3 regions of the Photobacterium sp. R1 genome follow, and region 2 is predicted to be linked to each of the others. Evidence: predicted binding sites of a transcription regulator. Region 2 holds the regulator's gene; each other region holds the start of a gene.
What was found. The regulator PurR, encoded in region 2, represses purine synthesis genes. The targets are predictions, from matches to a motif close to TNANGNAAACGTTTNCNTNA.
Positions count from the first base shown of each region.

Region 1 (3,132 bases), on a different contig from region 2:
TCTTGTCCAGACCAGCCAGTTCGATTTCAGGGAAAACTTCAAAAGTTGCCTTGAATACCAGATCTTTACCTTCGGCCATGTCTACTGGCGTGAAAGTTGGTGCGCCAGCTGGATTGATTTTCTCTTTCACAATCGCTTCGATGTAGTGACGCTGCATCACTTCACCCAGTACATCCTGACGAACAGATGCGCCGAACATACGAGCAACCATCTTCAGTGGTGCTTTACCCGGGCGGAAACCGTCGAAACGACGAGTTTTAGCAATTTGCTTCAGCTGCGCAGTCACTGCATCTTCAATATTTGCAGCAGGTACAGTGATTGTAAGTTGGCGCTCTAGGCCTTCAGTGGTTTCAACGGTAACTTGCATTTTCATAAACCTCAAAACTGACTCAGGTTGCCTGAGTTATTTTGCCCGTCAGAGCTCTGCTGACGCTGGCATCCTTTCGTGTTACGGCTTCAACACCATAACGCCTGAATTCTGTTCATTCCATTTCAGTCTTAGCTGGTCATCGCATCTAAGACTAAAATTAAAGCGCGGTATTATAACGGCCCCACCCCCATTCGTCGAGGCGTCCGGGCCACACCAAGCGCAAGCCTTTCGACAAGATAGGGACTGATTTCGCATTTTCAAGAGAAAACGTGAAAAAATTACTGTCAAAGCGCGTTTTTTTATTCAAACATCGATTCAGTGCAGGAAAATTGAGCAAGTTCAGCAATCGAACATTTCAAAAACAAATCGGATGAATTCTGGAAGATGAATGACAATCGGAGTTCTGATGAAGAAAAGGAAGTGGAAGTGGCGCGCCCTGCAGGATTCGAACCTGCGACCACATGCTTAGAAGGCACGTGCTCTATCCAACTGAGCTAAGGGCGCTTTATCGCTGCTGAGCAGCAGCGTTAACGGAGGGGAATTATACGTTGCCTGAGATCAAGGTCAACGGGTAAAGGTGATTTTCCTTAACTAAATGAATCAAGCGGTTAAAGTTAAGGCAACGGCTTTCAGAAATGGCTGTTTTTTTATACGCCAAATTTTTCCTGAACATATCACTTCAAATTCACTGTATGAATCACCGGCTGTTACTGAATTGATCTTTAACAAAGATATCTCGCATTATCTCTGCCGCCACAAAAAGCAAACGTTTGCGCTATGGATTTTCCCCTTGGTCTCTGCGACAATACTCGCCGCTCATTAGTTCTGCACGAAGGAATACCATGGCCGCTCAAATCATTGATGGAAAACTTATCTCACAAACAGTCAGACAGGAAGTTGCTGCTCGTGTCAAAGCTCGCATTGAAGCAGGTTTACGCGCACCCGGATTGGCTGTCATTTTGGTTGGTCAGGATCCTGCCTCGCAAATTTATGTCGGCAGCAAACGCAAGGCCTGTGAAGAAGTCGGATTCGTCTCCCGCTCTTTTGATCTGCCAAGCAACACCACAGAAGATGCATTGCTGGCACTGATTGAAGAATTGAACGCAGACAGTTCAATTGATGGCATTCTGGTGCAGTTGCCACTCCCGGCCGGAATTGACTCTACTAAGGTTCTGGAGCACATCAATCCGGAGAAGGATGTCGATGGCTTTCACCCTTACAATGTAGGCCGTTTGTGCCAGCGCATTCCGAAGCTGCGTTCGTGCACCCCAAAAGGGATTATCACCCTGCTGGAGCGTTACAATATCCAGGCTCGCGGAAAGCATGCAGTAATCGTCGGCGCTTCCAATATTGTTGGCCGTCCGATGACACTGGAGCTTCTTCTGGCGGGCGCCACCACTACAACCTGCCACCGTTTTACTCAGGATCTGGAAAACCATGTCCGTCAGGCTGATATTCTTGTTGTTGCTGTCGGTAAGCCAAACTTTATTCCAGGGGAATGGATTAAGGAAGGCGCAACAGTCATTGATGTGGGCATTAACCGTCTGGATAACGGCACTCTGGCCGGTGATGTTGAATATGACGCTGCCCGCCAGCGTGCTAAACACATCACCCCGGTTCCAGGCGGTGTCGGACCGATGACTGTCGCGACGCTGATTGAAAATACCCTACTTGCCTGCGAACAGTTCCACGAAGGTTGAAGATCTTTTCCTGTTGATAGAATCAAAAAAGCGAGGCCAGGCCTCGCTTTTTCTTTTTCAGAGTCATCTCGTGAATTACTTTGCCAGAGTTTTCAGATACGCTGCAAAGTCCTCGCCTAAGTCCGGGTGACGCAGTCCATATTCAACAAACGCCTGCATGTAACCCAACTTGCTGCCGCAGTCATGACTTTTCCCAGTCATATGAAATGCATGAACAGGCTGCTTCTCCATCAGCATGGCAATTGCATCCGTCAGTTGGATCTCATCACCAGCACCAACCGGTGTTTTCGATAACAGTTCCCAAATTTCTGCCGGCAAAATATAACGGCCGACAATCGCAAGATTAGACGGGGCCTCATCACGGGCTGGCTTTTCTACCACCTTCGACATTGGGGCCGAATCACCCGGTGCAATCTGCTCGCCATTGACATCGGCCACACCATAGCTGGACACGTCTGACATTGGCACAGGTTCAACCATGACCTGGCTGGTTCCTGTTTCATTAAACAGTCTCACCATCGCAGCCATATTTTCACTGTGAAGATCGCTAGCCGCATCATCCAGAATCACATCAGGCAGAACAACAGCAAAAGGCTCATTCCCCACCAGTGGACGAGCACACAGTACGGCGTGACCCAGTCCTTTCGCCTGTCCCTGACGGACATGCATAATCGTCACATCACTCGGACAGATATTCTGTACTTCATCCAGTAACTGGCGCTTTACGCGTTTTTCCAATGTTGCTTCCAGCTCGAAAGAAGTATCGAAGTGGTTTTCAATGGAATTTTTTGAAGAATGTGTGACCAGCACAATTTCTTTGATCCCTGCTGCGACACATTCGTTCACGACATACTGAATCAAAGGCTTATCAACAATTGGCAGCATTTCTTTCGGAATTGCCTTCGTAGCAGGCAACATCCTGGTTCCTAAACCGGCTACAGGAATGACCGCTTTACGAACTGGGGAAGATTTTTGCATTGCATTATCCATGTAAGTTGTCATTGTCAGCCGCAATATAACAAAGTTGGCGGTGCACAGCGAGGCATCAAGCCAGTAAAAACG
Region 1 covers NZ_BAAHZP010000010.1:12,743-15,874, reverse strand. The annotation lists gene tig (trigger factor) at 1-367, opposite strand, end outside; tRNA gene ACYP03_RS16455 (tRNA-Arg) at 798-874, opposite strand; gene folD (bifunctional methylenetetrahydrofolate dehydrogenase/methenyltetrahydrofolate cyclohydrolase FolD) at 1,213-2,070, shown strand; gene galU (UTP--glucose-1-phosphate uridylyltransferase GalU) at 2,146-3,048, opposite strand.
Region 1: a site for PurR is predicted at 1,129-1,148, ahead of folD (bifunctional methylenetetrahydrofolate dehydrogenase/methenyltetrahydrofolate cyclohydrolase FolD). Genes of this name have one in related genera too.

Region 2 (3,132 bases):
TGGCTCAGCTCAGCAATGCGGAAGACCAGTGCATTTTAATGCTGGACGAACCGACCTCAGCTTTAGACCTTGCCCATCAGCACAGTTGCCTGAAACTGGCAAAAGATATGGCCCGTAAAGGAGCCGCCGTCATCCTGGTCATTCATGACCTCAATCTTGCAGCTGAATACGCAGACAGACTGGTATTGCTGAATAAGGGGAAGATACAAGCAGACGGTGATGCCTGGCATACCCTGACCACTGAGAATATCAGTTCCGTTTATGGTTCCCCGGTGATCATCGAATCTCACCCCCGCGGGCACTTTCCGATCGTCCTTTCAGCCTGAACCTCCTGCAAGGGCATCGCTGAGCCGTTGCCCTTGCACAGTACTTACAATGTAAAGACTGAAACAACTTTCAAGTTGCCAGTATTCTTGAGCTGCATCAAGATTCCCCCCACATTTCAAGAGAAACGTTGCACTGTGCGTGAGTCCTTGTAGAATGTGAGCGCAAGCGATTAACCGATGAAATAAATAGCAATAGAAAGTCAGACTTCATATCGGTGTAAGGTATTGTTACCACTCGGCCTGAGCCACTCATTTCCCGCCGCTATCCTCGCAGAGAAGCGGCGTTTTAGCGTCTGGCAAATATGAAAAGACCCTGTTCAGGGCCTGAAGACTAGAAGAACAATTATGGCAACCATTAAAGATGTTGCACGTATGGCAGGTGTATCTACTACCACAGTCTCACACGTGATCAACAAAACCCGCTTTGTAGCGGAAGCAACACAGAAAAAAGTGTTGGCGGCAGTTGAAGAATTGAACTACGCGCCAAGCGCCGTCGCGCGCAGCCTGAAATGTAATACAACCAGCACCATCGGCATGCTGGTGACAAAATCGACCAACCCATTCTTTGCCGAATTGGTGCATGGCGTTGAAGAGTACTGCTATAAATCCGGTTATACGCTGATTTTATGCAACACCGAAGGTAATCTGGCCAAACAGAAGGATTACCTGCGCATGCTTTCTGAAAAGCGTGTGGATGGTCTGCTGGTGATGTGTTCTGATCTGGATGATCAACTGCTGGAACAGTTAGAGCGACAGCCTGATCTGCCCATGGTTATCATGGACTGGGGTCCTGCACGCCCAAAAACAGATAATATTCAGGATAATGCAGAACTTGGTGGTTATCTTGCCACTCGTCATTTTATTGACAATGGACACACTAAAATTGGTTGTCTTTCCGGCCAGAAAGATAAATCTACCTGCCGTGAGCGGCTGAAAGGTTTCCATAAAGCCATGAGCGAAGCTGGTCTGACGGTCAATGAAAACTGGATCATTGAAGGTGATTTCGAATGTGAATCTGCCGTAGATGCAGCCAATGCTTTTATTGCCATGAAAGAGCGTCCAACTGCTATTTTCTGCTTCAATGACATTATGGCAATGGCCTTAATCAGTACATTTGAACAAGCAGGGATCAATGTACCAAATGATATTTCAATTATTGGTTATGACAATATTGATCTGGCCCCGTACTTTTCACCACCTCTGACAACAATCCACCAGCCAAAACGCCGTTTAGGCAAGACTGCTGTGGAAATCCTGATGGAACGCGTGAAAGATAAAAACCATGAATTTCAGACTTTTGAGATCAATCCTGAGCTCGTGGTTCGCCGTTCCGTCAAAAAAATAACACATCCATAAAAAACGATATTAACCTACATATATTGATAAACAGCCGATATAAACACCCATATCGGCTATGTTTATATGGAATATTACTACGCTACAGAGGAATTGATGGGATAATCAGTTAGTTTCTGTAAAATTTATACGATTTTTATTGCGAAGAGTATCACAATTTTTTGTGCGATCGATATCAAATTTGTCTTATTGATATATGATTAAACAGTCACGAACAAGGCAAACCATCTGAAAGGATGGGACGCAAAGCTTCCGGCCTAAAAGCAATGACTTAGTGATAAAGTTATTACTCATGGTAGCGGGGTTGCCGATGGATGAAGTGAAGTTTATGGGACACTTTTGTCATTCTTATGACAAAAGACTCATAATCTTATGCACAATTGAATCCTCGCTCCGTTGTTTGGTGACTTCTTTTGTTGAAATTTCTAACCGAGAAAAGAAGCATGGACAAACCACTACTGAAAGATTCAATTCGTTTATTTGAGAAATTTGGCCAGATTAAATCTCGCTCAATGTTTGGCGGTTTTGGCATTTTCGCAGGTGAAACGATGTTTGCTCTAGTTGTTAGCGACAAGCTGCATCTGCGCGCTAACGCGAAAAATGAAGAAACCTTTAAACAAGCTGGCCTCAAACCGTACGTTTATCAAAAACGCGGTTTTCCTGTCGTCACAAAACACTATGCCATTCCGGAAAACTGGTGGGAAACCCCAGAAGTCATTCTGGAGCACGCTGAAGTTTCTCTTAATGCAGCACAGGCTGACAAAGAGAAAAAAATGCAGGCTAGCCCTAACCGCATTAAAGATCTGCCAAATCTTCGCCTTGCCAATGAGCGTATGCTCAAGAAAGCAGGCATCAACTCTGTAGATCAGCTGTTTGAAGTTGGTGCTATCGGTGCTTTTCAGGCGCTGCAGGAATCTCATCACGAGTCATTGAGTCTGGATTTGCTTTGGGCGTTAGAAGGCGCAGTCAGTGGAAAACACTGGTCTGTGATTACCCCACAACGTCGAAATGAGCTCCTGTCCAAACTAGAAGTCAATTCTGGCGCTCATCACTAAGTATTCAGATTATTTTGCCAGTGCAGCGATTTGCACTGGCTTTAAATAACCTGCTTTAGCCCTGGCACCCTGTCAGGGCTGTGTAAAAAACAGACAAACCTCACAAACATTAATAACAATTCCATCAGTTAACTTTTCTTCAGCTTCGCCGCCTTTAGAATGTATGTTTTGCATCAGAAAGGAGGTCATATGCGCTCATCTACGCCGTTTCCGGGCCAGACTGACACAATTTTCAAAGATAAATTCCACAAATGGCCAAAACTGATGCGCTACCTGGTCTTTATCAGTTTGCTTCCTTCTGCCGTTCTGCTCATCTTTGCGCACACACCAACCGGCACGGAAAGTAACCTGCTTCCCTCTTGCCTGGTTGCCTCTGTAATCAACATTCTGCTGAT
Region 2 covers NZ_BAAHZP010000005.1:135,663-138,794, reverse strand. The annotation lists gene ACYP03_RS10460 (heme ABC transporter ATP-binding protein) at 1-326, shown strand, start outside; gene purR (HTH-type transcriptional repressor PurR) at 672-1,682, shown strand; cyclic di-GMP riboswitch class I at 1,891-1,994, shown strand; gene ACYP03_RS10450 (TfoX/Sxy family DNA transformation protein) at 2,126-2,737, shown strand; gene ACYP03_RS10445 (hypothetical protein) at 2,927-3,132, shown strand, end outside.

Region 3 (3,132 bases), on a different contig from region 2:
GCTTGGCGCAGACCGTCACAAATTTTGCTTTCGGATACATAGCACGAATCATTTCCGCGGTGCCGCCTGTATCAACCAGATCGTCCACAATAATGAATCCTTCACCATCACCGTCGGCTTTCTTCAGTACTTTCATGTCACGCTGGTGGTCATGGTCGTAGCTGGAAATACAAACGGTATCGACATAACGAATACCCAGTTCGCGAGCAAGAATTGCAGCCGGCACCAGGCCACCACGGCTCACTGCGATAATCCCCTGCCACTGATCCGCCGGCAGCAGTTTTTCCGCCAGTTGGCGCGTGTAGCTTTGCATGTTATCCCAGGTGATGACGAACTTTTTAGTCATATCCGATGAACCTCTAAATCAGCGAATCAATACCGCTGGTCAATAAAACAAATTATAAAAAGACGATTTTAGCTGTGAACAGTGCGGCAATGACCCAAACACTGACATTCACATCACGGCCTTTACCACTCAGCAGTTTCACCGCTGCATAAGTAATAAAGCCCAGCGCAATACCTTCCGCAATGGAGTATGTTAACGGCATGAGCAGGCAGACCACAACTACAGGTGCAGCTTCTGTTAAGTCACGCCAGTCGATTCCCGCCAGGCCGGAGACCATTAAAATGGCCACATAAAACAACGCGCCAGCGGTCGCATAAGCCGGAACCATCCCAGCCAAAGGGGCAAAAAACAGTGCCAGCAGGAACATGATACCCACTGTAACCGCCGTCAGACCTGTCCGGCCACCCGCAGCGACACCGGCCACACTCTCAACATAAGAGGTCGTATTGGATGTGCCCAGCAGAGCACCAACAGATGTCGCCGTACTGTCGGCCAGCAAAGCACGGCCCAGACGCGGCATTTTGCCATCTTTATCAACCATTCCTGCTTTCGTGGTGGCTCCGACCAGAGTCCCAGCCGTATCAAACAGGTCAACAAACAGGAAAGCAAACACGATTGAGATCAGCCCGACATCCATGGCACCACTGATATCCAGTTGCATAAATGTTGGCGCAATACTCGGTGGCGCAGACACAATGCCGTTGTACTGAACATCACCAAACGCAATGCCCAAACCGGTCACGATCAGGATCGCCACCAGCACAGCCGCTTTCATTCCCCGGTGAACCAGACCGATGGTCAGCATGAAGCCCAGCGCAGCCATTGCCGCCGGGAAGCTGGTCAAATCACCAACGTGCACCAGGGTCGCCGGGTTATCAACCACAATGCCGGCGCTTTGCAGCGCAATAAAGGCCAGGAATAAACCGATACCAGCAGTGATGCCTGTTCTCAGAGACAGTGGTATCGCATGGATCAGCCACTCCCGAACTTTCAGCAAGCTGAGCAAGATGAAACATAAACCGGAGAAAAACACAGCAGCCAGGGCAACCTGCCAGGTGTGGCCCATACCAAGGACAACTGAATAGGTAAAGAAGGCATTCAGACCCATGCCAGGTGCCTGAGCAACCGGGTAGTTGGCGACAAGCCCCATCATGAAACAGCCGATCATCGCAGCCAGACAGGTTGCAACAAAAACCGCGCCTTTATCCATCCCCGTCGCGGCCAGCATTGATGGGTTGACAAAGATGATGTAGGCCATGGTCAAAAAGGTCGTTACCCCTGCCAGCACTTCAGTACGAACATTCGTACCGTTTTCTTCTAACTTAAACAGTTTCTCAAGCATTGTTCTCTGGTCCTTGGAGAAAAGTATCTGTTCAGACTGAACGCTAAAATTTTATACCTCAATAAGGGAAACGTTTGCGTCACAGCCATTTTTGGGGGGCGATTATAGGCTTATCACTAATAAATTACCAGACTCATCAAGAATACACGCCTGACCGCAAATAATGCGTAAATTTTCTTCGGCAAAAATTACTGAAGATTAAAAACAATTAAAAATCAACACCTTAAACAGATACAGGGATGTATGTCTTTTAACCGAATTTATTTTTTGCTTTCAAGGCAAACGCTTAAATCAGAAAAAAGAGTGTCTGCTTTGGCTGGCTCATCAAGATGTAATCGTATACATGCTTTTTTATCCAATCTCTCAATGAGAAAGAATGAATGAAACTTCATGAATAAAAAAACAGAAATAAAAAAACGCCACCCGATCCTGGGTGGCGCCAAAACTAATCTCACTGGCGAGAGCAACAATCAAAATTGCTACCAAACCGCTGTATACAGTCTTGAAAGTTAGGGGGTGAATATCAACCTCGCACCGCCTCAGCGCTGCGAGTCAATCAGGCAGATAGCCAGACAGAAACAAAGCTGGCTTGAATTTACTTAGTAACCAAACGCACTTGGATAGTTGAAAGAACCACCGAAAATGCCTTTCTTGTTCCAAAATTTAGCTGTGGATTCATATACTTTCATGACAACGACTTCCTCAATTACTTATGCTGCTTTGAGGTTGCAAACAAAGCAGAGCTGATTGATCTCGGTTCCCTGGAGTCCGCGCACATACCTTTTCCTTGTGCTGACTATCGTTCTTGCAACTTGGTCACAGGATAACCAAAAGGTAATTTAATTACAATATTAATTTTAACTAGATCACATTTTTCCTGGATCAACACCACAAAACTCACCCCTGTGAAAGTATTTTTCTTACAACACAAGTGTTAGCAAACGCATAAAAATTAAGAAATGAGACTAAAGTTGCATATATAGTCGCCAAATAAGAATACAACATGACTCATGCTCATTTGCCATGAGTGCAAACAAGGAAGGCAGCGCTATGACAATACTTCACCACCTACGTTCTTTATCGATCAGCAGCCGACTCTACCTGCTTGGCTTTATCATCACGCTCCTCACACTCTTCCCGCTGATGACATTTGTATCTGGTTACCAGGATTCACTCTTGGATCAAAAGCGAGATAAGACGCGGAATCTGGTTGAAAGTGCCCACAGCCTGCTGAACTTCTACTATCAGCAGGAAAAAACCGGAAATCTGAACCGCGAAACAGCCCAGCAGCTTGCCAGGCAAGCAATTGCCAGCCTGAGATATGAGAAGAATGACTATTTCTGGATTAACGACAGCCATCCCCGCATGATCATGCACCCCTTCAAGCCAGAACTCGATGGTAAAGATCTGTCTCAGTTTCAGGATCCCATCGGGAACAAGCTTT
Region 3 covers NZ_BAAHZP010000001.1:65,937-69,068, reverse strand. The annotation lists gene gpt (xanthine phosphoribosyltransferase) at 1-346, opposite strand, end outside; gene ACYP03_RS00320 (NCS2 family permease) at 399-1,688, opposite strand; gene ACYP03_RS00315 (methyl-accepting chemotaxis protein) at 2,739-3,132, shown strand, end outside.
Region 3: a site for PurR is predicted at 1,751-1,770, ahead of ACYP03_RS00320 (NCS2 family permease). Genes of this name have one in related genera too.